2 regions of the Thioalkalivibrio sp. ALJ12 genome follow, and region 2 is predicted to be linked to the other one. Evidence: riboswitches for the same ligand, from Rfam matches in the RefSeq annotation. Region 2 holds a riboswitch; the other holds the start of a gene.
The links. A riboswitch is a leader RNA that binds a small molecule or an ion and turns the genes downstream of it on or off. The one in region 2 is predicted to bind cobalamin.
Positions count from the first base shown of each region.

Region 1: another riboswitch for cobalamin. It lies ahead of bluB (5,6-dimethylbenzimidazole synthase); the one in region 2 lies ahead of F467_RS0106285 (TonB-dependent receptor domain-containing protein).

Region 1 covers NZ_KB899539.1:196,533-212,551, forward strand. Annotated here, with positions in the region: gene ftsB (cell division protein FtsB) at 1-238, shown strand, start outside; gene ispD (2-C-methyl-D-erythritol 4-phosphate cytidylyltransferase) at 231-980, shown strand; gene ispF (2-C-methyl-D-erythritol 2,4-cyclodiphosphate synthase) at 977-1,477, shown strand; gene F467_RS0108300 (VOC family protein) at 1,474-1,860, shown strand; gene glpK (glycerol kinase GlpK) at 1,910-3,427, shown strand; gene F467_RS0108310 (pirin family protein) at 3,596-4,444, opposite strand; gene F467_RS0108315 (hypothetical protein) at 4,789-5,178, opposite strand; gene F467_RS0108320 (ABC transporter ATP-binding protein) at 5,191-6,045, opposite strand; gene F467_RS0108325 (iron ABC transporter permease) at 6,045-7,016, opposite strand; gene F467_RS0108330 (cobalamin-binding protein) at 7,023-7,925, opposite strand; cobalamin riboswitch at 8,072-8,274, shown strand; gene bluB (5,6-dimethylbenzimidazole synthase) at 8,369-9,079, shown strand; gene cbiB (adenosylcobinamide-phosphate synthase CbiB) at 9,084-9,986, shown strand; gene cobD (threonine-phosphate decarboxylase CobD) at 10,075-11,037, shown strand; gene F467_RS0108350 (cobyric acid synthase) at 11,034-12,521, shown strand; gene cobU (bifunctional adenosylcobinamide kinase/adenosylcobinamide-phosphate guanylyltransferase) at 12,518-13,042, shown strand; gene cobT (nicotinate-nucleotide--dimethylbenzimidazole phosphoribosyltransferase) at 13,199-14,260, shown strand; gene F467_RS0108365 (histidine phosphatase family protein) at 14,257-14,829, shown strand; gene cobS (adenosylcobinamide-GDP ribazoletransferase) at 14,939-15,709, shown strand; gene F467_RS0108375 (YIP1 family protein) at 15,784-16,019, shown strand, end outside.
Region 2 covers NZ_KB899538.1:1,307,999-1,324,017, forward strand. Annotated here, with positions in the region: gene F467_RS0106250 (aldo/keto reductase) at 1-1,143, shown strand, start outside; gene F467_RS0106255 (DNA mismatch repair protein MutS) at 1,297-2,886, shown strand; gene F467_RS0106260 (DUF2058 domain-containing protein) at 2,902-3,471, opposite strand; gene F467_RS0106265 (TIGR02444 family protein) at 3,519-4,004, opposite strand; gene fnr (fumarate/nitrate reduction transcriptional regulator Fnr) at 3,997-4,728, opposite strand; gene F467_RS0106275 (cyclopropane-fatty-acyl-phospholipid synthase family protein) at 4,934-6,172, shown strand; gene F467_RS0106280 (hypothetical protein) at 6,283-8,181, shown strand; cobalamin riboswitch at 8,227-8,476, shown strand; gene F467_RS0106285 (TonB-dependent receptor domain-containing protein) at 8,619-10,463, shown strand; gene F467_RS0106290 (cob(I)yrinic acid a,c-diamide adenosyltransferase) at 10,467-11,021, shown strand; gene F467_RS0106295 (cobaltochelatase subunit CobN) at 11,146-15,609, shown strand; gene F467_RS0106300 (MotA/TolQ/ExbB proton channel family protein) at 15,746-16,019, shown strand, end outside.

The DNA.
Region 1 (16,019 bases), on a different contig from region 2:
ACACGACCTGCGTACCGGTACCGATGCGGTGGAAGAACGCGCCCGCCGCGACCTGGGCATGATCCGCGAAGACGAGATCTTCTTCTTTGTGGTCGGCGAGGACGACGACCGGCGTCCAGTGCCGGAGCCGTTGCCAGACCCGGCGCGGGATGTGTCCCCGGGGCCCGCCGAGATCCCGGACCGCGAACGCGAGCCGGCAACCGATACGCTGCCACCCGAGGATCCGTTTGATGGCTGATCCCGACACCAACAACCCCTCCGCGGAACCCGCCTACTGGGCCCTGATCCCGGCGGCCGGCGTGGGCCGGCGCATGGGCTCCGATCGACCCAAGCAGTTCCTGACGCTGGGGTCACGCACCATCCTCTCGCATACCCTGTCGATCTTTCTTGAGCACCCGCGCATTCGCGGTGTGGTCCTGGTGCTCGGGCCGGATGTGGACCCGGACGCGCTGGATCTTCCAACGGCGGGCGGGCGCCTGTTTCGTGTGGCCGGCGGGGCCGAGCGGGCGGATTCGGTCCAGAACGGACTCGACTTCCTGCAGGAACGCGCGGCCCCCGATGACTGGGTGCTGGTGCACGATGCCGCGCGCCCCTGTCTGCCACGCGCGGATCTGGACCACCTTCTGAACGCGCTGCGGGACGATCCGGTGGGCGGTCTGCTGGCCACGCCCAGCACGGATACGGTCAAGTGGAGTGACGAGGACGGGCGCGTCGAGCGCACGCTGGAACGCGCGCGCGTCTGGCGCGCGCTGACACCACAGATGTTCCGCCTCGGCATGCTGCGGGAGGCCAATCGGGCCGCCCGCGAGGCCGGTCATGCGGTTACCGACGAGGCCAGCGCGATCGAATGGCATGGCGCCCGTCCGCGTCTGATCGAGGGCTCGATGATGAACATCAAGATCACCCGGGCGGAGGATCTGGAACTGGCCCAGCTATACCTGATGCAGCAGGGGCGCCTGGACGGCGGGTTCCGGCCATGAGCGGCATGCGCGTGGGGCAGGGCTTCGACGTGCATGCCTTCGGACCCGGCGATCACCTGATCCTGGGCGGTGTGCGCATCCCGTTCGATCACGGCTTTGTCGCGCATTCCGATGGCGACGTCTTGTTGCACGCGATCTGTGATGCCCTGTTCGGGGCGGCGGGGCAGGGGGATATCGGCCGCCACTTTCCCGATACCGACGAGCGCTTTCGTGGGGCGAACAGCCGCGACCTTCTGCGCGAGACCCTGCGCCGGGTCCAGGAGGCCGGGTGGCGCCCGGTAAATGTGGATGCGACCGTGATCGCCCAGGCACCGAAGATGGCCCCGCATGTGGCGGCGATGGAGGACCACATCGCTGCGGACCTGGGGCTGATGGCGGGTGCGGTGAATGTGAAGGCGACAACCACCGAGCGTCTGGGCTTTACAGGGCGCGGAGAAGGCGTGGCGGCCCAGGCGGTGGTGCTGCTGGAGCCTTCTTCGGGGCTGATGCACGTATGACGGCGGCTCGATCCCCCAGCGTGCTGGGTCTGGATCACGTCAGTGTCGTGATCGCCGATCTGGAGGCGTCCGCGCGGTTCTATGGCGAGATCCTGGGGCTGCGCCCCGTGGAGCGTCCGGATCTCGGCTTTCCGGGGCTTTGGTATGACCTGGGTGGCGGGCAGACCCTGCACCTGCTGGGCGTACCCAATCCGGACGCTACCGAACGCGACGTGCGCGGCGGTCGCGATCGCCACCTGGCCTTGCGCGTGCGTGGTCTGGACACCTTGCTGCAACGCCTGGAGAACGCCGGGCACTCGGCCGATCGCAGTCAGTCCGGGCGACCGGCCGCGTTCGTCCGCGACCCGGACGGCAACACCGTCGAACTGATCGAGGCGGGCTGACACCGCGCGGGTGCGCCGCGCCGAAATCCCCGCTGCACGAGGAGGGAACATGGACGGCGAGTACATCCTGGCCCTGGATCAGGGCACGACCAGCTGCCGGGCGATCCTGTTCGATCGTGAGGCGTCGATCATCGGTGTCGCCCAGCGCGAGTTCACCCAGCATTACCCCCAGCCCGGCTGGGTCGAGCACGACGCGATGGAGATCTGGGGCACCCAGATCGGGGCGGCGCGCGAGGTGCTGGAGACCCGCGGTATCAAGCCGGCCCAGCTCGCGGCCATTGGCATCACCAACCAGCGCGAGACCACCGTGGTCTGGGACCGGGAGACGGGCAAGCCGATCCACCCGGCAATCGTCTGGCAGGACCGGCGCACTGCGGGTTTCTGCGACGAGCTGAAGGCGCGCGGGCTGGAGGAGACCATCCGGGAACGCAGCGGGCTGGTGGTGGATGCCTACTTCTCCGGAACCAAGCTGCGCTGGCTGCTGGATCACGTGGACGGTGCGCGCGAGCGCGCGGAGCGCGGCGAGTTGCTGTTCGGCACCATGGATACCTGGCTGATCTGGAATCTCACCCGAGGCGAGCGGCATGTAACCGATGTCTCCAACGCCTCGCGCACGCAGCTGTTCAACATCCACGAGCTGGACTGGGATGACACGCTGCTGGACGAACTGGAGATCCCGCGGGCCATGCTCCCCGAGGTCCGGGGCTCCAGCGAGGTGCTGGGCCATACGGGCACCGAGATGTTTGGGGCCCACGAGATCCCCATCGCGGGCGTGGCCGGCGACCAGCATGCGGCGCTCTTCGGGCAGACCTGCTTCGATCGCGGCATGGCCAAGAACACCTATGGCACCGGCTGCTTTCTCCTGATGAACACCGGCACCGAGCCGGTCACTTCGCACTCGGGTCTGCTCACGACCGTCGCCTGGAGCGTCGATGGCCAGGTCGAGTATGCGCTGGAGGGCTCCATCTTCATTGCCGGTGCCGCGATCCAGTGGCTGCGGGACGAGCTCAAGCTGATCGATTCGGCCGAGGACTCGGAATACTACGCGAGCAAGGTGGAGGACTCCGACGGCGTCTATGTCGTCCCGGCATTCGCGGGGCTCGGGGCTCCGTACTGGGACATGTATGCCCGCGGGGCGATCTTCGGGCTGACGCGCGGTACGCGCAAGGAACACATCACCCGCGCCACGCTGGACTCCCTGGCCTACCAGACCAAGGACGTGATCGACGCGATGGAGCAGGACTCCGGCATCGCGCTGAAGGGCCTGCGCGTCGACGGCGGTGCGGTCGCCAACAACGTGATGATGCAGTTCCAGGCCGACATGCTCGGGGTGAATGTCGAGCGCCCGGTGGTCACGGAATCGACTGCCCTGGGGGCTGCCTATCTGGCCGGGCTGGCCGTGGGTTTCTGGACGCGCGACGAACTGGCGCAGAAGAGCCAGCTGGACCGGGTATTCGAGCCGCAGATGGATGCGGCCACCCGCGATCGCTACTACCGGGGCTGGAAGAAGGCCGTAAAACGCACGATGGGGTGGGCGCGCGAGGACGACCAAGAGGCGCCCAACTAGCGGGCGGGTGGTCCGGGGGAGCTGGCTGGCGTGGGCAGGGGCTTCGCCGCCAAGGCGGCTCCCACAGGGGGCAGTGGGTAGAGCGATGACTCTTACCCGGCGCTACCCTGAAGTCTGTGGGAGCGGGCTTGCCCGCGAAAGCCCCTGTCAGAGTCAGACCCTGCCGGGTCAGTCGATGCTGGCCGGTTCGGCCGCGAGCTGGCCGGACTGATAGTCGCTGATCGCCTGCTCGATCTCGTCGGAGGTGTTCATCACGAACGGGCCGTAGTGGGCGATCGGTTCGCCCAGCGGGCGGCCCTTGAACAGCAGCACTCGCGCATCCTGCTGGGCGATCAGGTGGATCTGCGTCTGTCCGCTCCAGGTGCCCAGTTCGCCCGTCTTCAACCCGGTCAGCTCGCCGTCATAGACATAGGCGAGCACCCGGTCGTCCAGCTGGACGGCCAGCGACAGGCGGTAGCCTGCCGGCAGGCTCAGATCCGCCATCGCCGCACCTTCTCCGATCTGTTCCAGCGGGCCTTCGGTATCCCCGGCGCTGGTCTGCCAGGAGCCGGCGATCGCCTTGAAGTGCAGTGGGCCGTCGTCTTCCGGCAGGTGGCGCATCGCGTCGGCGCGCACGTCGCGGTAACGCGGCGGGTCCATCTTGCGCCGAGCCGGCAGGTTTACCCATAGCTGGAAGCCGTGCAGCCCGTCCGAGTCCAGCAGGGGCATCTCGGAGTGGATGACCCCGCGCCCGGCGCTCATCCACTGCGCCTCGCCTGCCTCCACACGACCCTGGTTGCCCATCGAATCTTCGTGGGTCAGGCCGCCATGGACGAGGTAGGTCAGCGTCTCGAACCCGCGATGCGGGTGGGAGGGGAAACCACCGATGTAGTCCTCCTTCGCACTGGCCTTCAGCTCGTCCAGCATCAGGAAGGGATCCAGGCCGCCGCGAAAGTCATGGATGCGGCGAATCTTCACACCCGCGCCGTCCTGGGTCGGGTGGGCTGTGCGTACGCTGTCCGGCGGTGTGGGGGTCATGACTTCTCCTAGGGAAACACTGATAAATGTACACGCTCGCGCTCGAGTTGCTTTTGCGTGCGAACAAGGCGCGGTGACCGCCGTGCAGTCATTCTGCACAAGGGAGCCGCAACGCCGTGCGCGCGCAAAAGCGACTCGAGCCCTTGCATTCAATGGCTTGTGGGGTTGGCACCCCAGGTTCCCCGATCCTGCGTTGCGGCCCTTGCCGGTAGAACCACTACCGGCTGCGCACCGCGCCTTGTCTCGGAGAACCTGGGGTGCCAACGCGAGTGTGTACATTCATCAGTGTTTCCCTTGATTAACCCTGCAACCATACCGACCATAAAAGCAAAAGAAAATTGCAGTCAGGGCCTGTCATGGGGCGGTTGCAGCGATGTCAGCTCCAGCCAGCTATCGGCAAAGAATTCAAGACTCTCCACGAAATCCGGGTCGTGTTCCTGGCGGTTGATGGTCAGGTGCAGCATGACCGCCTCCGGCTTCGGCGGATGCCCGGTCGTCAGGGTCCAGGCGAGGGCGTTCGGGCAGCTCGGCAGGGTGAAGCGCACACCGCCATTGATGCACTCGCGCCGGACACGAAACTCGCCCCACAGGCAGTAGACGACGCCGGCATCGGGCCCGGTCTCTTCAACAAGGGCGTCAATGGCGGGGCAAAGCCGGGGCAGGGCCGGTACGGTCAGCTCGGCCTGCAGGGAATCGGCGACAGCTTGCAGGGGCAGGGTGCGAAAGAATTCCACCGGGATTCCTCGTTACGGGATGGTCGGCATGAAGACCGGCTGGCCGTCGATCTCGCCGGTGCTCAGTGGCTGGTTGTACAGCCGTTCCAGCGCGGAGGGCACCAGCATGGTTCGGGTGGGGCCCCAGCAGGCCTTTCCGTCGGGGAACATCAGCAGCAGGTGATCGCAGTAGCGTACCGCCAGGTTCACGTCGTGCAGCACCAGGATCGCGGCGCGGTTGTCCCGGGCGATGCCCCGTATATGGTCCAGCACCGCCACCTGGTGGTGCAGGTCGAGCTGGCTGGTGGGCTCGTCCAGCAGCAGGAGCCGCGGGTTCTGGGTGAGTACGGTGGCGATGGCCAGGCGCTGGCGCTCGCCACCGGACAGGGTATCGACCAGGCGGTGCTCCAGTTCCGCCAGATCCATGCGGGCCAGGGCGGCGCGGGCCTGGGCGTAGTCCTCGGCGGACTCGATGTCCCAGGGCCGCAGGTACGGGTGGCGGCCGATCAGAGCCGTCTCCAGTACTGTTGCAGGGAAGCCGTCGTGGTGCTTCTGGAATACCAGACCCAGTTCGCGCGCCAGGCGGGCACGCGAGTAGTCGGGGAGTGGGCGGCCGCGTACATGGACCTCTCCTGCGCGGGCGGCGCGCAGCCCGCCCAGTGTGTGCAGCAGGGTGCTCTTGCCCGCGCCGTTCGGGCCGAGGATGCCCCAGCACTGTCCCGGGTTGATGGTCAGGTCCAGGGGTGAGCCGCTGGCGCGTTCCGGAATATCGATGACCAGATCGTGGGTGGCCAGCAGGGTGTCCGGCCCCGGCGCCTCGTGCACGCTCTCGGCACCCGGCGCATGGGGGTCGCCGTGACGTTGGGGGTCGGCAGTGTGCGGAGGCATCAGCGGCTCCGGTACAGCAGGAACAGGAATACGGGGACGCCCAGCATCGCGGTGATCACGCCGACGGGCAACTGCTCCGGGGCGATCATCGTACGGGCGAGGGTGTCGGCCAGCGTCAGCAGGATGCCGCCGCCGAGTGCCGAGGCCGGCAGGATCACGCGCTGGTCGTTGCCGAAGATCAGCCGGAGCATGTGCGGCACGATTAGTCCGACGAAGCCCACCGCACCGACCTGCATGACCGCCGTGGCGGTGATCAGTGCCGCCGCGACGTAGATCGTCCATTCCACCGGCCGCACGGCCACGCCCAGTGCGGCCGCCTGCATCGGGCCGCGCGCCAGCACGTTCAGCGTCCGTCCCAGCGGCAGGGCCAGCAACACGACCAGCACCAGCACACCCCAGGCGGGGTAGGGGTTGCGGGCGTGGGAGACATCGCCCATCAGCCAGTACAGCATCCCGGGCAGCTCCGCGGTCGGGCTCACGGCGAGCAGGAAGCTGATCACGGCGCCCCAGCCGGCCGCCACGACTACGCCGGTCAGCAGCAATCGGGTCGGCGTCCAGCTGCCGGTGCCGTGCGCCAGGCCGAACACGATCACCGTGGACAGCAGCGCGCCTGCGAATGCGGCGACCGAGACCGAGAACATCGACAGCCCCGCGAGCATGGCCAGCAGGGCACCCACCGAAGCCCCGCCGGAGAGGCCCAGCACATAGGGATCGGCCAGCGGATTGCGCAGCAACACCTGCATCAGGGCACCGGCGACGCCCAGCAGCCCGCCGGCGGCGAATGCGGCCAGGGCGCGTGGCAGGCGCAGTTCCAGTACCAGCGTGTTGTGCAGGCGGCTCCCTTCGCCCTGAATCACCGCGAGCAGGTCGCCGGGGGCAATGGCGACGCTGCCATAGGCCAGCGCGATCAGGATCGCAAGCAGCGACGCCGGGAGCAGGACCCCCGTGGCGAGGAGGAAGGAGCGCGTCACGGCTGGTCAGTCGTCCCGGCGTGAACGGGCCCGTTCCAGCTCTTCGCACATCAGCCGGGTCCCTTCGGCAATCCGCGGGGTGTGACGCTGGAGCAGCGACGGCGGGATAAAGAACAGGTTGTCGCGCTGCACCGCAGTCATGTCCTCCCATTGTTCCCAGGCAATTACCCAGTCCGGCCGGTCTTCGCCCATGCCGCCACCGATGATCACCTCCGGGTCGGCCTCGATCACGGCCTCGCGGTCCATGCGCGGCACCAGGCGGTCCAGGTGACCGAACACGTTCTTGCCCCCGCACAGGCGGATGGCCTCGCCGATCAGGTGATCGTCGTTGACCGTCATCAGGGGCTGTTCCCAGACCTGGTAGAACAGCGGGACCGGGTCACGGTCGGAATAGTCCAGCCGCAACGTCTCGATCTCGTCGAGAAAGGCCTGCACCGCCTCCTCGCCGCGTTCCTCGGTACCGGCCAGCTGCGCCATGCGACGCATGCTGGAGGCCACGCCCTCGAAACTGCGCGGTTCCGAGACATAGACGTTCAGCCCCAGATCGCGCAGGCGCTCGATCTGCGAGATGGAGTTGCCACTGCGCCAGGCGACCACCAGGTCCGGGTCCATCTCGACCACGCGTTCCAGGTCGATGCGGCTGTAGCCACCGACTCGCGGGATCATCTCCGCCTCCGGCGGGAAGTCGCTGTGCTGCGTGACGCCGACCAGCTGCTCTCCGGCGCCGACGGCGAACAGGACTTCCGTGATGTGCGGGGCCAGGCTGACGATACGTTCGGCGGGCCGGTCGAGCGTGACCTCGCGATCGTCATCGTCGGTCACCGTGACCGGTTCGGCCAGTGTCGGCCCCGCGCACAGGAGTAGCGCGGCAAGGGCCGTTAACTGGCGTTTGAGGGAAGTGAAAGTCATTAAAAATCCGACTGTTGTGGATTGTTCGTAACGTAAACAATACTGTGTTTTCGGGGCGCCGCACGGGCAGCGAAAGCGCCTCATCATAGCAGCAAGGGCAAGATGGTTTGGTGCCCAAATTGGTCGGGGGCACCCTGAGCGCGTATCATGCTCCGCTTTCGTCAGGTGCCTGCAGTTGGCAGGTGAAACGGGAAGCTGGTGCAAGTCCGGCGCTGCCCCCGCAACGGTAAGCGAGCGGTAAATCGCTCGGCAGACTGGCCACTGGGTCCTGTGCCCGGGAAGGCGTCTGCCGGTCGGCATCCTCCGACGCTCGCAAGCCCGGAGACCGGCCTGGCGGTGATTCATCCTGCGACCGTGCGGCGGGCAACGGTCGAGGGCGCAGGTGCGTTCCTAAAAGCCTGTTCCTTCGTGTCTTCGCCGCGCCGTCGCCTCGACGGAACCTCATGACGGCCCCAGCTCCCAACCAGTCAGAAGAGAATCCGAACGCGTTCGCCTCGGCGGAGCGCGCAGCGGTCTATCGCGTGATCGGCGAGCGCCGGGACATGCGGCATTTCCGCCCGGACCCGGTGGACCCCGATACCCTGCGGCGCCTGCTGGAGGCCGCGCACCAGGCGCCCAGCGTGGGCTACATGCAGCCCTGGCGCTTTCTGCGGGTGACCGACGCGCGGCTGCGCGATGCGTTGCACGGGCATGTGGCGGCGGAGCAGACACGCACGGCCGAGGCCTGCGGCGAGCGTGCCGCCGAGGTGCACCGGCTGAAGCTCGAAGGTATCCGCGATGCGGGCGAGCTGCTGGTGGTCGCGTTGACCGATGGGCGCGAGCGCTACGTGCTGGGTCGGCGCACCATCCCGGAGATGGACCTGTGCTCCGCCGCGTGTGCGATCCAGAACCTGTGGCTCGCGGCCCGGGCCGAGGGCCTGGGCATGGGCTGGGTGTCGCTGTTCGACCCGGACTGGCTGGCCGGGGAGCTGGGGATGCCGAAAGGGGCCTGGCCGATCGCGATCCTTTGTCTGGGTCATGTGGATGCGTTCTACGAGCGGCCGATGCTGGAAACCGAGGGCTGGGATCAGCGACGGTCGCTGGACGAACTGGTGTTCGAGAATCGCTGGGGCAGCCGTACCGACGCACCCGGCGGTTCCTCAGCGAGTGGATGACCCGATGCTGATCGCGTTCCTCACGCTGCTTGGTGCGCTGGTGCTGGATCGCCTGATCGGCGATCCGCGCCGCTGGCACCCGCTGGCCGGGTTCGGGCTGCTGGTCCAGCGCCTGGAGGCCCGGTTCTACCGCGATGGTCGGGCCCGCGGCGCGCTGCTTCTGGCCGTCCTGGTGGTGCCCTTTGTGCTGCTGACGGTCTGGTTGCAGCAGCTCCTGCCGGTCTGGCTGGTAGGGCTGCTGGTACTGGCGTTGGCGCTGGGCTGGCGCAGCCTCGACGAGCACGCCGAGCGCGTGGCCCGGGCGCTGGAGGCCGGCGATCTGGGCCAGGCGCGGCAGCAGGTGCAGATGCTGGTCAGCCGCGACAGCGAGGCCCTGGATGTGGCCGGGGTCAGCGGCGCGGCGGTGGAGTCGGTACTGGAGAACGGCAACGATGCCTTGTTCGGCACCATTTTCTGGTTCCTGGTGGCCGGTGCGCCGGGGGTGGTGCTGTATCGCCTGGTGAATACGCTGGATGCGATGTGGGGCTACCGCAATGCGCGTTACACGCGCTTTGGCTGGACCGCGGCGCGGCTGGATGACCTGCTGAACTGGATCCCGGCGCGCATGACCGCGCTGGCCTATGCCCTGGCCGGGCGCACTCGCGATGCCCTGCAGTGCTGGGGCGAGCAGGCCGCGGCCTGGAAGAGCCCGAACGCTGGGCCGGTAATGGCCGCTGGGGCGGGCGCACTGGGGCTGGTGCTGGGCGGTGCCAGCCAATATCACGGCGAGCGTCAGTGGCGTCCGCGCCTGGGGATGGGCGCGGCACCGGATGCCGCCGGCATCCGTGCGGCGATGGGGCTGGTGGATCGGGCGCTGGCGCTGTGGATGGGCGTGCTTGTCATCGGGGTGAGCCTTGCGATCTTCTGAGCTGAACAGAGCGCGGCCGGCACCGACCGGGGCCGTGCTAACCCAGGTGCATGGTGGCGGACTGCGCGCAGCTGCCAGGCATTACGGGGTGGCGCCGGAGCAATGGCTGGACCTGTCTACCGGCATCAACCCGCACGGCTATCCGCTGCCCATGCCCCCGGCGGACGTCTGGGCGCGCCTGCCGGAGCCCGACGACGGTCTGGAGGCGGCCGCGGCGCGGTACTACGGCTGCAAAGGGCTGTTGCCCCTGGCGGGCTCGCAGGCGGCCATCCAGCTGCTGCCACAGCTTCGCCCAGCGGCTGCTCGGGTTGGCCTCCTCGCGCCCAGTTACAACGAACACGCGCGGGCCTGGCGCATGGCCGGGCATCGGGTCGAGGCGCTTCCTGCGCTTGGCGACGCGGCGCCGGCCGCGATCGAGGCACGCCTGCCGCAGCTGGATGTGCTGGTACTGGTCAACCCGAACAACCCGACTGGACTGCGCGTGACCGTGGAGACGCTGCTGCGCTGGCATAAGGGGCTCGCGGCACGCGGCGGCTGGCTGGTGGTGGACGAGGCCTTCATGGATACCAGCCCCCGGCACAGCCTGTTGGCGGCCGACCCGGGCACGGACCTGGGCCCGGGGCTGCTGGTGCTGCGGTCGCTGGGCAAGTTCTTCGGTCTGGCCGGGGCGCGGGTCGGATTCCTGGCGGCGGAGCCGGCGCTGCGGGCGGCGCTGGCGGAGCGGCTGGGTCCGTGGGCGCTGTCTGGCCCGGCGCGCTGGGCGGCCACCCGAGCGCTGGAGGATCGCGCCTGGCAGGAGCAGACGCGCGCGAACCTGACCGCGGCGGGTGCGCGGTTGGAAGAGCTGCTGCGGCGGTACGGAATCGCTACCGAAGGTGGCACCGCACTGTTTCGCTGGGGGCGCCGCGATGATGCGGTCGCGGTTCAGGATGCGCTGGCGCGACAGGCGATCCTGGTGCGGCGTTTCGACGACCCCGCCAGCCTGCGTTTCGGGCTGCCGGGCGACGAGGCCCAATGGCACCGCCTGGAACAGGGACTGGAGGCGTTGTGAGCGCGACCACGCTGATGGTGCAGGGGACCACCTCGGATGCCGGCAAGAGCGTGCTGGTGGCCGGGCTGGCGCGGGTGCTGCATCGCCGTCGGCTGTCGGTGGTGCCGTTCAAGCCGCAGAACATGGCGCTGAACAGCGCGGTCACGTTGGACGGCGGCGAGATCGGGCGCGCCCAGGCCCTGCAGGCCGCCGCCTGCGGCCTGGAGCCGCATACCGACATGAATCCGGTGCTGCTCAAGCCCAGCTCCGATCAGGGGGCGCAGGTGATCATCCACGGCCGTCCTGCGGCCGAGCTGGATGCTCGTGCCTACCATGACTACAAGCCCGTCGCCCGCGAGGCCGTGCTGGCCTCGCATCGACGGCTGACCGCGCAGTATGCGCACGTGCTGGTGGAAGGGGCGGGCTCGCCGGCAGAGATCAACCTGCGCGCAGGCGATATTGCCAACATGGGGTTTGCCGAGGCGGTGGACTGTCCGGTGATCCTGGTCGCAGATATCGACCGTGGCGGCGTGTTCGCGCATCTGGTCGGTACGCTGGCGTTGCTGAGCGCGACGGAGCGCGCGCGGGTGCAGGGCTTCGTGATCAACCGCTTTCGCGGCGATATCTCGCTCCTGCAGCCTGGACTGGACTGGCTGGAGCAGGAGACCGGCAAGCCGGTGCTGGGCGTGATCCCGTATCTCCACGGGCTGTACCTGGATGCTGAGGACGCCCTGCCGCGCGAGGCGGTGCCGGAAAAGGCGGTGGATGCCCTGAAGGTCGTCGTGCCGGCCCTGCCGCGCATCTCCAACCATACCGATTTCGACCCGCTGCGCCTGCACCCGGGTGTGGACCTTCGCTTCGCCGGCCCGGGCGAGTCGCTGCAGCCGGCGGATCTGGTCATCCTGCCGGGGTCCAAGGCCGTTCGCGACGACCTCGCCTGGTTGCGGGAACAGGGCTGGGAAGACGAGCTGCAGCGCCATGTGCGTTATGGCGGCAAGGTGCTCGGGATCTGTGGCGGCTTCCAGATGCTGGGCCGGGTCGTGCACGACCCCGACGGTGTCGAGGGGCGGCCCGGCTCCACGCCGGGGCTCGGCTGGCTGGACATCGAGACGCGTCTTGCTCCCGAAAAGCGTCTGGAACGTGTTCACGGGGACCGTGTGCTGGGCCGGGAGGCGCGCGTGGAGGGCTACGAGATCCATGCAGGAGTGACGACAGGGCCCGGGCAGGATCGCCCGCTGCTGGAGCTGCAGCATGGCCCGGACGGCGCGCGCAGCGAGGACGAGGCCGTGGCGGGGACCTATGTCCACGGGGTATTCGATACCTCCGCTGCCGCCGAGGCTTTGCTGCACTGGGCTGGCATGCGCAATGGGAAGGAGCACGGCGAAGACCTGGCGACCGCACGCGAGCGCGGCCTGGAACGCCTGGCCGATACCCTGGAGGCGCATCTGGACCTGGGGCGCATCCTCGCGCTGCTGCGCGCAGGGAACACGGAGACCGTGACATGAAGACGCTGGTGCTCGGCGGAGTGCGTTCCGGCAAGAGCCGACTGGCGGAGCAACTGGCCGATGCCAGCGGCCTGCACGTGACCTATGTCGCCACCGCGCGTGCCGACGACGCCGAGATGGCACGCCGCATCGAACGCCACCGCGCCGACCGTCCCGGAGACTGGGGACTGATCGAGGCGGGTATCGGCCTGGCCGCCGCGCTGGAAGAGGCCGCAAGGCCAGGTGAATGCTTGCTGGTCGATTGCCTGACGCTGTGGCTGACCCAGCTCCTTTGCACCGAGGACGAGGCCCTGATCGAACGCGAGCGGGAGGCCCTGATCGCCACCGTGCCGCGCCTGCCGGGCACCCTGGTGTTCGTCTCCAACGAGACGGGCATGGGCATTACCCCGATGGACGCGCTGTCCCGCCGCTTCGCCGACGAGGCGGGCTGGCTGCACCAGCGCCTGGCCCCCACGATGGACCGCGTCGTGCTGACCGTCGCCGGCCTTCCGCATGTGCTCAAGGGTGAACCGCTGGAATGAATAGACCAACGCGCGAAACAGGCACCGTCATTGCGAGGCGCGCAGCGTCGAAGCAATCGGCCCGGGGTGAACTGACGGATTGCCACGTCGCCTTCGGCTCCTCGCAATGACGGGCGTCATTGATGAAGGGTGTTGGTTTCAACATCGGAGGAACACGTGACCGAAGACTGTGACTGGCTGCAGGTGCCGCCGGCACCCCTGAGCGCCGAGGCGCGTCGTGCGGCAACAGAGCGGCAGGCCCAGCTGACCAAGCCGCCGGGTTCGCTCGGGCGACTGGAGGCGATCGCCGAGCGCCTGGCCGCCATGCAGGGCGTGGGCCAGCCCACGCTGGAGCGGGTTCATGTCGCGGTGTTCGCCGGCGATCACGGTGTGGTGGCGGAAGGCATTTCGCGTTTCCCGCAGGCCGTGACCGCGCAGATGGTCGCGAACTTCGCGAACGGCGGTGCGGCGATCTCGGTGCTGGCGCGGCACCTGGGCGCGTCCATCGAGGTGATCAACCTCGGTACCGTGGCCCAGCCTCCGGCCGTCGCCGGTGTGCAGCAGCTGAACCTGGGCCCCGGCACCGCAAACCTGGCCCGCGAACCCGCGATGACGTCGGCGCAGCTGGAACGCGCGCTGAACGCCGGCCGCCAGTGTGCCGAGCGCGCGCGGCGGGGCGGCACACAACTGTTCATCGGTGGCGAGATGGGCATCGGCAACACGACGGCTGCCGCCGCAGTCGCCTGTTCGCTGCTGGGTCTGCCGCCGGTGGACCTGGCCGGGCCTGGCACGGGTCTGGATGCGAATGGCGTGCGCCACAAGGCCGAGGTGATCGAGCAGGCCCTGCGCACCCACGCCGCGGTGCGCGGCGAGGCACTGGGTAGCCTGCGTTGTCTGGGGGGCTTCGAGATTGCGGGGCTGGCCGGCGCTTACATCGCCGCGGCGCAGATCGGGCTGCCGGTGCTGGTGGATGGTTTCATCAGCACCTCGGCGGCGTTGGTGGCCGAACGGCTGTGCCCGGGCACGGCAGACTGGTTCTTCTACGCCCACAGCTCGGCGGAGCCGGGGCACCGGCGACTGCTGGAATCGCTGGCGGCCGAGCCGCTGCTGGATCTCGGCATGCGCCTGGGCGAGGGCAGTGGGGCGGCCACGGCCGTGCCCCTGCTGCGCCTGGCCTGCGAGCTTCACGCCGGCATGGCGACCTTCGCCGAGGCTGGCGTGTCGGGCGATACCCCATGACCAAATCGGTCCGTATCGGTCTGCTGCGCCACGGCGAGACGACGGGTGCCGGCTTTCGCGGGCGCGGCTGCGATGATCCGCTGACCCCGGAAGGCGAGCGGGCGATGCGTGCGGCGTTCGAGTCCTCCGGCGAGTGGGATCGCGTCGTGTGCTCGCCACTGCAGCGCTGTCGACTCCCGGCCGAAGGCTTCGCCCGCGCGGCCGGGCTCCCCGTCCAGTGTGATCCCCGCCTGCAGGAGCTACATTTTGGGGACTGGGAGGGGCAAACGGCCGAGGCCCTGATGCAGACGGACGCCGAGGCGCTGGGTCGGTTCTGGGAAGACCCGTTCGGCTACCCTCCACCCAACGGCGAAGACCTCGGAAGCTTCCGCGACCGGGTGCTGGCCGGCTGGGAACAGAGCGTAGTGGCGCCGGGCGGTCGTGTCCTCGTCGTTACCCACGGCGGGGTGATTCGCCTGCTGCGCGCACAACTGGAGGGCTGGCCGTTGGAGAAGCTATTGTCGATCGAAGTGCCGTTGGCCTCTTTGCACGTTGTCGAGCCGGGCCAGCGCGAGGAGATGCCCTCGTGATCAAGCAAAACAAATGTAGGAGGCCAGCCCTCTGGCCGATCGGGAATATGCCAACGCCCCATCGGCCAGGGGGCTGGCCTCCTACAGCAGGAATGGAAGGGGGGGCGCAATGAACTCCGTATTTGCGCCCTTCTGGCTGGCCCTGCAGTTCCTGACCCGCGTGCCGACGCCGGCACAGGAGCCACGGCCCGAGGACCTCGGCCGTTCGGTCCTGGCCTATCCGCTGGTGGGGCTGATCCTGGGTCTGGTTCTGGTGTTGGTGGGGATCGGTCTGTCCGCGATCCCCGGGGCGCCGGTGTTGCTGGTCGCGGCGCTGGTGCTGACATTCTGGGTTGCGCTGACCGGCGCGCTGCACCTGGACGGCCTGGCAGACACTGTGGACGCCTGGGTGGGCGGCCAGCGGCACCCGGAGCGGGCCCAGGCCATCATGAAGGACCCGGCCTGTGGCCCGATGGCGGTCGCGGCGCTGATCCTGATCCTGTTGCTGAAAGGCACGGCGCTGGTGGCGGTGGTCGAGACCGGCGCCTGGGTCGCGCTGCTGCTTGCGGTGCTGCTGGGGCGCGTGGTGCCGCCGGTGCTGTTTCTGACCACTCCCTACGTAAACCCCGTCGGATTGGGCGCGGACATGGCCAGGCACCTTCCACGCAGCGCCGCCATCGGCGTTGTCGCAGTCTCGGCCGCAGTGGTGCTGGTGCTGGGCCTGCTCTCCGGCCTTTGGGGGGTGATACCGGCCCTGCTCGCCGCCGGGCTGACGCTGTGGATTGCAACGCGCGTACTGCGACACTGGCTGGGAGGCTTCACCGGCGACACGGCCGGGGCCACGCTGGAGCTGGTAGAGACCCTGACCCTCGTGATTCTGGTGCTGACGCTCGCGGGCTGAGCCCGGGTCGATCAGGCCAGGGTCAAGGCAAGCGTTGTCACGAAACCGTCACGGGATTGCCACATACTGACGGGATGAGCTCATTCCCCTCTCGCCTGAACCCGGGCCTTCTGGTCCTGCGCACGCTGACGAACCCCCTGCGGGCGGTGCGGGAGGTGGGCGAACTGGAGGCGATACCCCCCTGGTGGCAAACCTTTCTGCGTCTGGCGCTCCCGGTGCTGCTGCTCAGCGTGATTGCCAGCCAGTGGCTGTACCAGGTCATCCCGACCGGGCTGCCGCCGGAGGCGATGCCGGGGGCCTGGGGCTTCGG
Region 2 (16,019 bases):
CCGGGATACGCCAACGCCAAGGCGACGCGCCGGTATGCGGAGCACTACATCGCCGAGGGCAAGGCCGCCGAGGGCCACTACAGCGAGTTCTCGCGCGCCAAGATGCGCCTGTCCAGCCTGGGCATTGGCACCTTTGGCGGCGCCGCCACAGCCGAGGTGGATGCCGCGATCTCCGCCATCGTCGCCCGCGGGCTGACCGAAGGCATCAATGTCGTCGACACCGGTGCCCACTACCGCTATGGTCGTTCGCTGGCGGCCGTTGGGGCAGGCGTGCGTACGGCCCTGGAGGCTGGGGTCCCGCGCGAGGCGATGTTCCTGATCTCCAAGGGCGGATTCATGACGCTGCGCGGCGGGCCGCCGGACGACATGGATGCCTGGTTCCAGCGGGAGATCGAGTCCCAGGGCATGGGTACCCGGGACGATCTCGCCAAGGGCGCGCACCTGCTGACGCCAGAGTACATCCACTATCAGATGGAGCTGTCGCGCTCGCTGATGGGGGTCGAGACGCTGGATGCCTTCGTCATTGATCAGCCCGAGGTCCATATCCACGAGATTGGCAAGGAGGCGACCAACCGTAAGCTGGAGCCAGTGTTCCAGATGCTGGAGCGGGCGGCGCGGGAAAAGAAGATCCGCGCCTACGGGATCTCCACGTTCGAGGGCTTCCGCGAGGAGACCGATGCCGCCGTGTTTCAGTCGCTGACCTCCATGCAGGGGCTGGCCGAACGTGCGGCCCAGACCGTGACCGGCGACGACCACGCCCGGCACCACTTCAAGATCGGGATGCTCCCGTTCAACCAGGTGATGCTGGAAGGCTTTACCCGCTTCAACACCGCGACCGGGCAGGGCAATGTGGCCAGCCCGTTGCAGGCCGCGCACCAGCTGGAGGTGTACATGTTCGCCTCCCACTCCATGCTGAAGGGACACCTCGCCCAGCAGTCGGTGGAGGTGGTCGAACAGCAGCTGGCGAACCTGCCCAATCCGGCGCAGCGCGCGATGCAGTTCAACCGCTCCACGCCGGGCTTGGGCACCTCCCTGGTTGGTATGAGCACGCCGGAACACCTGGACGACATGCTGGCGGTGATGCGCGAACCGCTGCTGGAGAAAAAGGCCTACCTCGGGATGTTCAAGAAGGCCGAGGAGTAAGCCGGAGTCTGGTCTTCCCCTTGTGGGAGCGTGCTTGCACGCGAAGCCCCTGCCAAAGCCGGATGCAGGCAGGGGCTTCGCCGGCAAGCCGGCTCCCACACACAGGGTCCCGGGCTCCGGCTGCAATAGCGAATTCATGCACAAGGGTATGTCATGCAGGTTGATCTGAAGGCCCTCGAATTCCCCGCGATCCAGCGTCTGCTGGAGCGCCTGACCGCGACGCCCTACGGCGCGGATGCCGCGCGCGGGCTGGAGCCGGCACCGAACCTGGATGCGGCGCGCGCACTGCAGACCGCGGTGACCGTTGCGCGCCAGCGTCTGGATGCCGGGACCCTGCCGCGTCTGGGGCAACTGCCGGACGTGCGCGCGGCGCTGCGCCAGGCGTCCAACCCCGGGGCTGCGCTGCCGGTGCAGGCCCTGCACAACCTCCAGACAATCATGCGTCAGGCCCGCGAGCTGGCGGATCAACTGGCGGACACCCCCGAGATCTATCCGGCGGACCTGAACAAGCTGTATCCGCCCGAGGGGCTGGAAGAGCGCCTGTCGGCGTGCCTGAACCCCGGCGGGTCGCTGCGCGAGGACGCGAGCCCCGCGTTGATCGAGGCCTTCGAGCAGCGTGGGCGCCTGCGCTACGAGGTCGAGGCGGTGGTGAAAAAGCGCCTGGCGGCCTCCGATGTCGCGCAAAAGGGCGAGGACGCGCTGAAGGTGCAGTGGCACCAGGAACGCGCGGTGATGGTGCTGCGTGGCGAGGCGGCCAATGCGGTCAAGGGTGTGCGTCGCGGCACCGCGATGGGCGGGCGCGACCAGATCGTCGAGCCGATCGAGGCGGTGCCGCTGAACAACCAGTTGGATACGGTCAACAGCCAGATCAATACCGAGCAGCAGCGCCTGCTGCGCGAGCTGACCGACGTGGTGCGCCAGTATGGCGAGCCGCTGGAACTGATGCTGACCGCACTGACCTGGATCGACCTGGCATCCGCCGCCGCGCAGCTATCCGCACAGATGAATGCCCATGCCCCGCGGTTGGAGGCGGAGGCCGGGGTGGAGCTGATCGAGGCCTACCACCCGCTGCTGCTGTTGCAGTTCGCCGAGGGCAACGGGCCGCAGCCGGTGCCTCTGTCGATCCGGCTGGATGGCGAGCAGCCCCTGTTGCTGATCACCGGGCCGAATACCGGCGGCAAGACGGTCGCGCTGAAGACGCTCGGGCTGCTGGTCACCATGGCCTGGTGCGGGCTGCATATCCCGGCCGAGCAGGACTGCCGCATCGGGCGCTTCGATCAGGTGATGGTCGATGTCGGCGACCATCAAAGCCTGTTCCACCACCTGTCCACGTTTGCCGGCCATGTGGAGGTTCTGAAGCGGATTCTTGATCACGCGGGGTCGGAGACCCTGATCCTGCTGGACGAGCTGGGTACGGGCACCGACCCCGACGAGGGCGCGGCACTGGCGATGGCGATGCTGGACGAGTTGCGTGCGCGTGGCACGCGCGGGATTGTGAATACCCACCTGGCGCCCCTGAAGGACTATGCCGCCCAGCACGCGGGCATCGTGAACGCCTCGATGCAGTTCGATGCCGAGACGCTGTCCCCGACCTACCGGCTGCTGATTGGCGAGCCGGGTGTGTCCTTTGGTCTTACGATTGCCGAGAAGAACGGGCTGCCGGCCCAGCTGGTTGCCCGTGCGCGCGAGCATTTCGCCGAACTCCCCACCGCCCAGGCCGGGGGCGATGCCGGCAAGGCGTGAGCCCCGAGCGAGGCGTTACCACATGAGGTCGTCGGGGACGACGTAGTCCTTGTACGGGTCGTCGGGATCGGGCTCGGAACCGCCGCTTTCCTCGGCCGGGATAACCAGCGGCCATTCGGCATCCCGCTCGCGGATCTTGTCCGCTATATCGCGCGGGATTACGCGGAACCCCTTGCTCGGGTGCAGCTCCAGGCCGGCCAGCGCCGCGCGGCCGTCGACCAGGCGCTTGCGGGTGTCCTCGGTCACCGGCAGGTGGCGGACCTGCCCGTCGAACTGGAAGTGATAGTCGATCGCGGCGTCGCCAGTGGGGATCGGGGCCAGGTGCTGGTTCACCAGCTCGCGAATCTGCGCCCGGCGCGCGCGGCGTTCGGCCTTTTCCTGCCGTTCCTGGTTCTTCTCCCGCGAGCGTTGGGCCTGCTCGGCTTGACGAGCCGCAGCGGCGCTAGCCTCGGCGTCGGCGGGCTTGCCCTTTTTCTTTTTCGGTTGTGTCTTCTGGGCCTTGTGCTTCTGGCTCTTGGCCTTGCGCACCTGTTTTTCGTCCACCAGTCCGGCCTTCAGGAGCTGATTGCGCAGATCGTCCGACATGCCGCTTGCCTGTAGAAAATGTGTCGGGAGGATAGCCCGAACCTCTGCTATGTGCAGCCGACGTGTGTAAGTTCGGGTAATCCGTCCAGGATCTCGGTCATGGGAAGGGTGGGAAACAGCAGGTGTAAACGCCGCGCAAGATCGGGGGTCGCAGCGGGATTGCCCAGCGCCTGCGTGCGCTGACACAGTCGCATCGCAGCCGTGCGCTCGCAAGCCAGCTCCAGCCCTTTCACGGCGTCGTACAGGGCTTGGCGTTGTCGCTCATCGGGGCTGTTGGGCTTGAGACGGCGGCGCAGGGCGCGCACGCGCGAGGTGGTTTGCTCGCGCCAGCGCGCGGCGGCCTGCATCAGCGCCTGCCAGTCGTGTGTGTGTACTCGCCGTGGGTACCACAGGGCGAACAGGGCGAGGATGGCATCGACGTCATGGGCGTCCTGCCAGTGCAGCAGGCGTTTCCGTGCGGGGGCGCAGGCCCATATCCGCAGGGCGAAATCCCAGAAGCAGTCGAAGTCGTGTGGCCGGGCGGCCTCAGGCACTACTGGCGGCGGGCGTAAAGGTCACGCCGGCGGTGCTGCGCAGGGTCGTCGGCTCGAGGATCTCGAGATCCCGGGTGTGCAGGTTGATTACGCCCTGGTTGCGCAGCTGTGTGAACAGGCGGCTGATGGTCTCCTGGGTCAGCCCCAGGTGGTTCGCGATGTCGGCGCGCGACATCGGGAGGTAGAAGCGCTCGGTGGACAGGCCCCGTGCACGATGCCGCTCCGACAGGGTGACGAGGAATGTGGCCAGGCGCTGCTCCGCCGTGCGCTGCCCGAGCAGGGCATGCAGGCTTTCGTCCTGAGCCAGCCCCTGGCTCATCACGTTCATCATGTGCTGGCGGAATGTCGGAAGCCTGCCGGCGAGGTCGTCCACATGGGTGTACGGGACTGCGCAGACACTGGTGGATTCGAGGGCGACCGCGCTGACCGGATGTTTTCTGGAGTGGATCGCATCCAGCCCCAGCAGATCGCCTGCGAGGGCGAAGCCGGTGATTTGCTCGGTACCGTCGTCGCCGATCAGAACGGTCTTCAACGCCCCGGTGCGTACGGCAAACAGGGTGTCGAAGCGCTCGCCCATGCCGAACAGCAAGGCCCCCTTTTCGATCGGACGGCGTTGCTGCACGATCTCGTCGAGTTGCCAGAGTTCGTTTTGTGGCAGCCCCATCGGCAGACAGAGCTGGCGCAGGGTGCAGTGTTCGCAGGCTTGGGTCGGGCGCAGTGTCATGTGCTCAGGTTAGCGGTTTTGCCATCGGTGAGGGAAGGTGTGTGAGGCCCCCGTATAGAGGTTGCCCGTATGAGGAATTCCGGTATTGTGAGTGTGGAACCTTTTGGAGTGGCAGGGATCAGCCAATTCAGAGGCTTGCGGCGGAGCGAGTGCGATATCTAGACTCTGTTTAATATAGCAGGCGATTCGCATGGGAAGGGACGCAATGATCGAACGGATGCTGAACGAATACATGCACCACGGCACGCTGATCCTGCGCGAGCCGGACGGGAGCGAGCGCCGTTTCGGGCAGGGGGCACCCGAGATCACGCTGCAGGTCCATGATCGGGCGGCCCTCAAGCGCATCGCGCGAGATCCCGGGTTTCAGCTGGGCGAAACCTATATGGACGGGCTCTGGTCGCCGGGTCCCGAGGGCATCCGGGTGTTTCTGGATGTGGCCATGCGCAACTTCGCGCCCAGATTCCAGCGTCGTGTGCACCCGCTGGTGTGCATGTTTCGCGCGGTCCTCGAGCAGGGCAACCGTATCGCGCGCAGCTACCAGAACATCTCCCATCATTACGACGTGGACGAGTGGCTGTTCCGCCGTTTTCTCGACGAAGGCATGTTCTACAGCTGTGCCTATTTCGAGCGCCCGGACATGACCCTGGAGGAGGCCCAGCAGGCCAAGTGCGCGATGCTGCGCAAGAAGCTGGTGCTGGAGCCCGGTCAGCGGGTGCTGGATATCGGCTGCGGCTGGGGTGGGCTGGCCTTTCACCTGGCCGAGAACGCCGATGTCCAGGTGGACGGAATCACCCTGTCCCGGGAGCAGCTGCGAGTGGCCCAGGCCGAGGCGAAGCGCCGCGGGCTGGACGATCGCGTGCGCTTTTTCTATCAGGACTACCGCGAACACGACGACCAGTACGACCGGATCGTCAGTGTCGGCATGTTCGAGCATGTCGGCGTGCCCAATTACGGCACGTTCTTCCAGCGGGTGAACGACCTGCTCAAGGACGATGGCGTGGCCGTCCTGCACACGATTGGCCGCCAGGGGCCTCCGGGGACCACCAACCCCTGGCTGAGCAAGTACATCTTCCCTGGCGGTTATACCCCGGCACTGTCCGAGGTGATGGAGGCGTTGGAGCCGACCCCGCTGCATACCACCGATATCGAGTTCTGGCGGCTGCACTATGCGGAGACGCTCGCCGAGTGGTATCGGCGGTTCCAGAACATCCGTGCCGAGGCAGTGGGCCACTTCGACGAGCGCTTCTGCCGCATGTGGGAGTTCTATCTGGCCAGTTGCGAGGCGACCTTCCGCTGGTGGCGCCAGGTGGTGTTCCACATCCAGGTGGCCAAACAGCAGGATGCCGTGCCGCTCACCCGCGACTATCTGTATGCCGACGAGGCGCCCAAGGTGGTTTCGACGCCGCCGGGGGAGGCGGCAGTCCGGGGTCGCAGTGCTGCGTAGGGATTGCGGACTACTTCCTGGCTCCCTGAACATTTTTTCCTGACCGGGCACCCGCAACCTGTCTGTTTTCCCTACACTTCACGGAAACGCTGAGGGGGCAGGGACGACGCGTGTTTGGCAGGTTTCGCAAGCGGCAACAGCGGCAGGAGGCCCCCCAGGCCGCCAGTCCGAGCCAGGACCATGTGCTGATCGAGGCGGCCGGGCGCAGCCGGATCACCGAGGTCGCGGCGACCGCGCGCAAGGTGCCCTGGTCGCTCAACATGCTGCAGCTGCTGTGGGCGGCCGGCCCGGTGACCTTCCTCGCGATGCAGGGGGGCTATTTCCTGGGCTTTGGCCACGCCGCCCCGGCCCAGAATTTCATCTTTTTTGCCGTCTACACGCTGCTGTTCGGGGTGATTGGCCTGCTGGCGCGGTTTATTGCCGATGCCACGCGGGGCAAGCGGCAGGAGCGCTCACGCGATCAGCTGCGCAATACGATCGACTTTTTGCCGGACCTGCTGTTCGTGACCCGCGACCTGGCGATGGCCGAGATGGCGCCGGACATGCGGCGACGCAAGGCCGCCGAGGTTCTGCTTCATGAGGTGGATATCTCGCCGGAAGGCGTCGCGGTCGCGGTGCGCGAGATGACCGGCGATACCAGCCTCGCAGCAGCGGCCGAGCAGATCGAGATCTATCGTCGGCTGGGGCTGCGCTCGCGCGTCGCGGATCTGGTGGATGCCACTGCGGATGCTCGTCTGGCCGCGCTGGAAAAACTGCACCACGATGCCTCCGAACTGGCGGATCCGCTGCGCGACCGGCTTCAGGGCGTCGCGCCAACCCGTGAGGATGGCGTCCGGCGGATCGATCAATTTCTGGACCGCCTGTTTTCAGCGGCGGACTCGGATGACCTGTCGCGCTGCACACTGGATGATACGCAGGCCATGTTTGTACTGGCCTTCGAGATGGTCAACGGGCGGCAGATCCGGCGGCTGAGTTTCGAATGGTCGGGTGGTTGGCGGTTGGGGCATGCGCTGGATCGGCTGGAGTATCAGGGCAACCGTTTCCGCGTCGCTCAGGCGGGTGTGGTCAGTCGCCTGCGCTCGCTCGCGATGTTGCTGGCGCAAAGCCCGGCCAGTGGCCTGGATCCGCAGGTCCTGCGTTCGCCGACTCTGGGTATCGGGCGCGAGGTGCTGGATGCACTTTCGCAACTGGAACAGTCCCGCCCCGCTGTGAATTCGCCGGAAGGCCGCCTGCTGGGGCGGGCGCTGCGTCATGTCGAAGACCTGCGCGCGGCGCGGGACCAGCTCATGCAGGCGCAGAGTCGCTATACCGCCGCGGTCGAGCGCTGGGAGGCGCTGCGACGACAGCAGGTCGAGAGAAAGGGGCAGCAGAGCTGGTTCAAGCGCAGTGCGCGCGGTATCCGCGTGAGCGAGGAGGTGATCGAGCTGGCGGACGACCAGAAGCTGCGCCTGGCCGACCGGTTCTGTGAGTACCTGTCCGAGCTCGGCATCCGGCGCGAGGGCGACCTGTTCTACTTTGGTGGGCACCCACTGGATGCGGACACCGCCAAGCGCATCGGCATCCAGCTCGCACTGATTCTGGAGCCTCTGGTCGACCTGACCAACCCGAGTATCCAGCGCGCGATCTATGCGAATCCCGCCGCCTATCTCGGAGGCCTGTACGTCGGCATGAGTGCGGATGCCAAGGCGGGGTTGGGTTCGGCGATGGTGCGTATGGTGCGTCAGGATCTCAGCCGTATGGCGGAATGGCTGGCCCTGCGTCTGACGCGCATCTACCATCTGCCGCTGTCCGACTCCATGCGTGATTTCCTGGTACGGCAATATGGCGCCAATCCCGACCGCCTGGAGATGCTGGCCGCCCATCCGGTGGAGGAGGGCGCGCAGGCGGCGCCGGTGGCTTTGCGTGCCGAACGGTCGCCGGAATTTGACGCCATGCTGCAGGACAAGTCCTGGGGGCGGTTGCTCAAGAGCGGCGCACGTTATGTGCAGGCCGAGGCCCAGCGATCCTGACGCCGCGCATTTCCCGGGTCTGGTAATTTCTTGACCAACTGTGTAGGCTTTCGTGCGTTTTCTGGTGCCCCTCGGCGTGTCTCGCCGAGGGGTTAAACGGGAAGTTCGGTGAGCCCGCTACAGGTATCTGGATGCCTGCGGACGAATCCGACGCTGCCCCCGCAACGGTAATCGAGCGAGAGGCCATGACGGCCTCTGATGGTCGCGGCACACGCCACTGAACGGAATCGTTCGGGAAGGCGCCGCACCGGAACGCTCGTCAGCCCGGAGACCGGCCAGGGAATGATCGCGCGGCATGCGGCGGGCATGCGAGGCGGATGATCGGGCCTGGTCGCATAGCGGCTGTGCCCGGTCCCCCTCGTGTCTCTCTCCCCCCTGCCTGCGTGGTCCCGACGAATTTACGGCGTGCGGGCGGCTCGCCGGGAGACACGGACGACATGAAACGCACAGCACTTTCCACGGCCATCCTGCTGGCCACCACCCCGGTCCTCGCCGAGACGCCGGACGCCGATTCCGAAGCGCACACCCTCGACGTGGTCCAGGTCACGGCCGCGCGCGTCGCGCAGACGGTCGACGAGACCCTGTCCTCGGTCACCGTCATCGACCGCGAAGAGATCGAGCGCCTGCAGCCGCAGCAGTTCACCGACCTGCTGGAGGGCCGCGCCGGGATCGAGACCTCCCAGAACAGTGCGTTTGGCAAGACTACTTCGGTCTATACGCGTGGCACGAGTTCCGACCACACCCTGCTCCTGATCGACGGCGTGCGCATGGGGTCGGCCACCAGTGGCGGGGCAAGCTGGCAGTTCCTGCCACCGGAGGAGATCGAGCGCGTCGAAGTGGTGCGCGGACCGCGTACCAGCATCTACGGCTCCGACGCCATTGGCGGCGTGGTGCAGGTCTTTACCCGCGAGGGCCAGAAGGGGCCGCCCAGGGTCAACGCGTTTGTCGGGGGCGGCAGCTTCAACACCTGGGAAACGGGTGTGGGCGTCGCCGGCGGAACCGAGAACACGAACTACAGCTTCTCGCTCAGCCATTTCGAGACCGACGGCATCAATGTGCAGGATGACGTTGGAGACGATGACCGTGACGGCTACGACAACACCTCGCTTGCGACCAAGGTGACCCATCGACTAGACAATGGGATTGAGGTTTTCGGCAACGTACTGTACTCGGAAGGGGAGTCAGAGTTTGACAGTACGGAGGGAGATGACTACACCGACTTTGTCCATGCAGCCCTCCGTGCGGGGTTCCGCATCCCGGTGAATAACCGTTGGGATACTGAGCTGAGTGTTGCACATGCACGTGATGAAAATGATCGCTATGTGGATGGGGAATTCACATCGCGTTATGACACGAAGCGTGATTCGATCGACTGGTTGAACGAAATCGTCCTGTCGGACCAGCTGTTCCTCACGGCAGGCGTTGACGCCCGTGAGGACCGTATTCAGGTCGATGATCCTGGGCTAAGAGAGGGATTCGGTACGGACGAATATGAGGAGACCAGCCGCTACAACATTGGTGGGTTTGGGGTTCTCCAAGCCGATCTAGGCCGGCATACTTTGGAGGGTTCGTTACGATACGACGACAATGAACAGTTCGGTAGTAAAACTACCGGTCAAGTCGCCTGGGGATTCCAGGTCGCGGAAGCATGGCGACTGCGGGCTTCTTACGGGACAGCATTCAAGGCCCCAACGTTTAACGAACTTTACCATCCTGACATCGGGTTTTTCCGCGGCAACCCTGACCTTGATCCAGAGGAATCTGAAACTTTCGAAATAGGGGCCCGTTATTCGGCGGGATCCGGATATCTTGATTTGAGCGCTTTCGAGACACGAGTTGAAAACTTGATTGCAGGGTTCGCTCCACCGGAAAACGTTGAGGAAGCACGAATTCGGGGAGTCGAAGTGGATGGCCGATACGAATTTGGCCAATGGCTTTCAGGCGCTTCACTGACCCTACTGGATGCCCGAGACCGGGAAACGGGAAACGAGTTGCAGAGACGCTCTCCCATTACGGCCCGTATGGATCTCGATCGGAAGTTTCAGCGTTTCTCAATGGGCGGGTCGGTGATTGCGAAGAGCCGTTCGTATAACGACGCCAATAACGACGAGCGCCTTTCCGGCTACGGCCTGCTCAATCTGCGTGCGAGCTATCAGATTGCGCCGGAATGGCAGATTCAGGCTACGGTCAATAACGTGTTCGACAAGGACTACGAGACCGCCGGAGGGTACAACCAGCCGGGTCGGGCCGCTTTCGTCAAGCTGCGCTACCAGCAGAGGTGATGCATGGGTAATCGACTGTCAAAGATTGCGACCCGCACGGGTGACGAAGGCCGGACTGGCCTGGGGGATGGCTCGCGGGTGGGTAAGGACAGCCACCGCGTCGAGGCGTTTGGTGACGTGGACGAGCTGAACAGTGTCGTGGGCCGGGTCCTGGTCCACGATCTCCCGGAAGAGGTTCGGCGCGTGCTGGCCCTGGTTCAGCACGAGCTGTTCGACCTGGGGGCGGAGCTGGCGGTGCCGGGGCATCAGGCGCTACCGGATGCCTCTGTCGAGCGGCTCGATGTCGAGCTGGAAAGCTTCAACGCCGATCTGCCGCCGCTCGAGGAGTTCATCCTGCCGGGCGGTGGCCCGGCCACGGCCGACTGCCATATCGCCCGTACGGTATGCCGCCGTGCGGAACGTCGTCTGGTGGCGGTGAATCACCATGAGGCGCTGCGGCCGAGTTCACTGGCCTACATCAACCGCCTGTCGGATCTTCTGTTCGTGCTCTGCCGTGTGCTTGCACGTCACGAGAACGGCGCGGAAGTCCTCTGGCAGCCGGCCAACAAACGCGGCTGATTGCATCTGCCGTTGCTGGTTTTCGGGTGCCGTTTCCACGGCACCTTCCTGCGTATAACGGATTGGCGACGCCACCATTGCACCGGTGGCGTCGCCCCATCGAATTTTCTTCGGGGTTTATCGCATGTCCTTCTGGAAACGCAGCCTGGTCCTGCTGATCGTCGGCCTGTGGAGCACGCCCGTATGGGCAGGGCCCCAGATCGTCGGCATCGTCTCCGAGCGCTCGGCCCCCGAGGTGGCCGCCGGTGCGCATCGATTCCTGGAGGCCGTGCCGGATGCCGAGGTGGTGCTGCGCACGCCTGAGCAGCTGGCGGACAAGTCGGACTCGTCAATCCGGGCGTTGTGGCGCGATGCCGACGCGGTGCTCGTGGCAGCGGTGTTCGGGGACCAGGCCGGTCGTCTCGAACGTCTGCTGCGCGAAGAGGCACCGGCCGAGTCAGCGCCGATCCTTGCAATCAACAGCGAACGGCGCCTGACCGCGCTGTCCCGCATCGACGGCCAGGCGGTGCTGGAGGAGCTGGACGAGGAGGCCCGGACCGAACTGACCGAGAACCCTGAAGCGGGCGAGGATCCGCGCGAGCACCTGGCCCGGCAGCAGGAGCGCTTCTCAAACCAGGCCGACTGGCTAACCGGACGTGCGTTCTATCAGGGCCGCACACCGGAGAACATGGAGGGTCTGATGCGCTGGCTGGGCGCTCGGGGCGGGCACTCGATTGACGTGCCGGAACCGGATCCGCGCGAGACCATCCGCTATTACCGGGATGGCCAGTCGGTGGCCGACCCGGGGGATCTTGGCCTGGATGCCAGGCCGGCCGTGGCCGTGCTGGACCTGGATACCGGTGACCGTCCCGGTGACCGCGAGCTTCTGGATGCGACCTGCGAGGCGCTGGAGGCCCGGGATACCCAGTGCTTCGCGGTCCTCGCGCGCTGGGGTGGGGCCAGCCGCGAGGCAGTCGAGAACCTCGCCGCATCGGCGGCACCCGCCGAGCTGAGCGGGATCGTCAGCCTGCAGGACTTCGTAGTGGGCGGCGGTGGCAACCGCGAGGCGGTGGCCGAGGCCTTCGCCGAGCTGGATGTCCCTGTGGTCAAGGGGATTCGTCTGGCGGACGTGAGCGAGACCGAGTGGCGGCTCTCGCACGAGGGCATCCCCTGGGACAAGGTCCACTATCACGTGGCCATGCCGGAATTGCAGGGCGCCAGTCAGCCGATGGTGCTGGCGACTGCGGGCGAGCCCACGCAGGACGAACGCACTGGCGTGCGATTGGCGCTGCCCGAACCGGTGGGCGAGCGGGTGGAGGCCCTGGCCGACCGGATGCAGCGCTGGAACCGGCTGCGCCAGCTGGACAACACAGACAAGCGGGTCGCGGTCGTGTACTACAACCATCCGCCCGGTCGCCAGAACATTGGCGCCGACAAGCTGGATGTCCCGGAATCACTGCTGGAGATCCTGCAACGGCTGGAGGCCGCCGGGTATGACCTCGGGGACGAGGTGCCGGAGGATGCCGAGGCCCTGCTGGACATGATCCAGGACCGGGCGGTGAATCTGCCGGAACAGGCGGACGCGCTGGACGCGATCGCCGGCCGGGTCGCCTCGCTGGATCGAGATCAGTACCAGGCGTATTTCGACGGCTTGCCTGCCGCGGTGCAGGCGGAGCTGGTCGACGGACCGATCGGCTACCTGCAGGCGCGTCTGGAGGCGGCCAGGGACGCGGACAAGCACGAACTGGCGGAGGCCGCGCTGGACAGCGGTGTCGGCGATCTACGGCATATGCTCGAGAGCTACCCGCACGACGCCCAGGAACGGGCGCTGGACCTGCTCGCCCAATACGAGGCCGCCTGGGAGGCCACGCTGGCCGGTGAAGACGAACACGAAACCACCGAACAGCTGCGCAAGGCCCTGGTGCGTACAGGCATCCCGGGTCTGACCGGATGGGGCGAGCCGCCGGGCGAGGCCATGACGCGCGACGGCGAGATGCTCTTCCCCGGCATCGAGTTCGGCAACGTGTTCATCGGCCCGCAGCCGCCGCGCGGGTGGGAGGTCAGCGAGCGCTTGCTGCATGCGAACACGACCTTCCCGCCGACTCACCAGTACGCCGGTTTCTATCACTGGATTCGCGAGCACTTCGAGGCGGATGCGCTGGTCTACGTCGGACGTCATTCCACTCGCGAGTTCCTCCCGCGCCGCCGCGCGGGTCTCGCCCCGGACGACTACCCCGAGATCCTCGGCGGTGACCTGCCGATCATCTATCCCTACATCGTCGATGGTGTCGGCGAGGGCATCCAGGCCAAGCGGCGGGCGATGGGCGTGATGATCAGCCACCTGACGCCGCCGCTGGCGGCCACCGAGCTCTACGACAGCCTGCTGGAACTGCGCCAGCTGGTGGAGACCTACGAGGCCGCGGCCCAGCCCGATGCGGCCACCCGCTCGCGCGCCGCCCAGACGCTGCGCGAGCGTATCGACGAGCTGGGCCTGACCGAGACCATCGAACGCGAACTGGCGCGCGGCCATCACCATCACGGCCACGACGACGGAGATGGGCACCACGATGACCACTCCGACGGGCATGAGCAGGACGGTGGCCATGGACATGACGACCATGGCAGGGACGATGATCATGGGGATGACCACGGGCACGACCACGGTGACACTCCGCTCGCGGAGATGGATGAAGAGCTGCTGGTGCACGAGATCGGCCACTACCTGACCGACATGCAGGAGGACCAGATGCCGCTGGGTCTGCATGTGTTCGGTCGCGACTGGTCGGACGAAGCCGTGGACACGATGCTCGAGTCGATGGCCGGGGATGGTGAGGCCGGTGACGACTGGGACGCCAGGCTGCGGGGTTCGCCCGCCAGTGAACGCGCCCATCTGCTGGCCGCCCTGGAGGGTCGGTTCGTGCCACCGGGTCAGGGCAACGATCCGATCCGCACGCCGGATGTACTGCCCACCGGGACAAACTTCCATGCCCTGTCGGCGGACCTGGTGCCAACACGAATCGCCTGGGGCATCGGTCAGGAACTCGCCGCGGATGCCCGCGAGCACGGTGATCCGGAAGCGGATGGCAGTGAGGCCATCATCCTCTGGGCCTCCGACACCGTACGTGACGAGGGGGTGATGATCGCCTTCGGCATGGACATGCTTGGAATCCGGCCCGCCTGGAACAGTCGCGGGATCGTCGAGGGTCTGGAGCGCATGGATCTCGACGAGGCCGGGCGCGACCGTCGCCGGGATGCCCTGTTCACCACCTCCGGGCTGTTCCGCGATCTCTACGAGGACCAGCTCGTGTGGCTGGACCGGGCCGCACGGCTGGCGCTGGATGGCGCCTCGGAGACCATCCTCGAGGAGCACCCGGAACTGGAAGAGGCACTGGAAGCAGCCCTCGCTCCGCTGGCGGAGGATCTGCGCGATCCCGGCGGCGAGTCGTTGGCGCGTAATGATGTCGCCGCGCAGTGGGTGGAGGACACCGAGGCCTTGCGCGCGGCCGGACTGGACGGTGCCGCCGCCGGGGAGCAGGCCGCGTTGCGCGTGTTCGGCACCGCACCGGGGGCGTACGGCGCCGGGGTCAACCGCCTGGCGGACCGTTCCGGCGCCTGGGAGGATCGCGCCGAACTGGGCGCGGCCTACCTGCGCCGCATGGGGCATGCCTACGGCACAACGGCATCCGGCGATGCGGCACACGAGGCGTTCGAGTCGCGCGTGGCCGGGGTCGGGCGCACCTATCTGGGCCGTGCCTCGCACCTGTACGGGCTGCTGGACAACGACGACGGCTTCGATTTCCAGGGTGGGCTGTCCACTGCCGTGGAAAGCCTGCGCGGCGAGGTGCCGGACAACCGCGTGCTGCAGCATGCCGACCCGGACAACCCGCAGGTGGAGACGCTGGGGCGCGCGCTGATGCGCGAGCTGCAGGGGCAGAACCTGAACCCGCAGTGGATCGAGCCGCTGATGGATCACGGTTATGCCGGGGCCCGCACCATGGCCCGCGACTTCGTCGACAACCTTTGGGGCTGGCAGGCCACCAACCCCGAGATCGTGCGCTCCTGGGTCTGGGACGAGGTGCACGACATCTACCTGCAGGACCGGCACGGACTGGGCGTGGACGAATTTCTCGCCGACGGCCACAACGTGCATGTGAAGACCCACCTGCAGGCCGTGCATCTGGTGGCTGCCAGTCGCGGGTTCTGGGAGGCCGAGCCGGAGGTACTGGACGCCCTGTCCGAACGCTTCGCCGAATTGGTTGCGGAACACGGCCTGCCGGGCAGCGGGCACACGCGCCCCGACCACCCGATGCTGGACGAGGTGGCCGAGCGCCTGGAGGACCCCGAACTGCGCGAGGCCTTCGAGGCCGTGCGCGCGTCCGCGCAGATCGATCGTGCACAGGCGGAGGCCGACCCCAGTCGTGTCACCGAGATCCAGCCGCTGGAGGACCCGGACGCCCGGGAGATGCAGGAGATGCCGGAAGCGGCCGAGGCCGAGAGTGGCCAGGAGACCGGCGACGAGGCAGCCGGCATGCCCTGGCTTCCCTGGCTAGTCGCCGCCGCGCTGTTCCTGCTGCTGATTGGCGGTATCGCCGCAGGCCGCCGCCGATAACCGCCGCTTGGGCATCTCCTGTAGGAGGCCAGCCCCCTGGCCGATGGGCCGCCGGATATACCCCATCGGCCAGAGGGCTGGCCTCCTACACAGGAAGGTGAGAAGCGCTGAACAAAGGTTAGTGAGGTAAACGCGAATGCCGTTCTCGATCACGATGGAACTGATGGATACCGTAGTGCGCTGGCTGCTGGAGCCGGTGATTGTCGGCCTGCTGGTGCTGGTGGCGGTCGCCGTCTGGGAGTTTGGGCTCGCACTGGGCGAACGCTCCGGCGGGGTGCGCCGGCTGGAGGCCACCGGCGATGCCGAGCGCCTGGCCTACCGCGCACGGCGCCGCATTGACCGCGCGGATCTGCTGGCACGCATCGGCCCGATGCTCGGGCTGATGGGGACGCTGATCCCGCTGGGTCCAG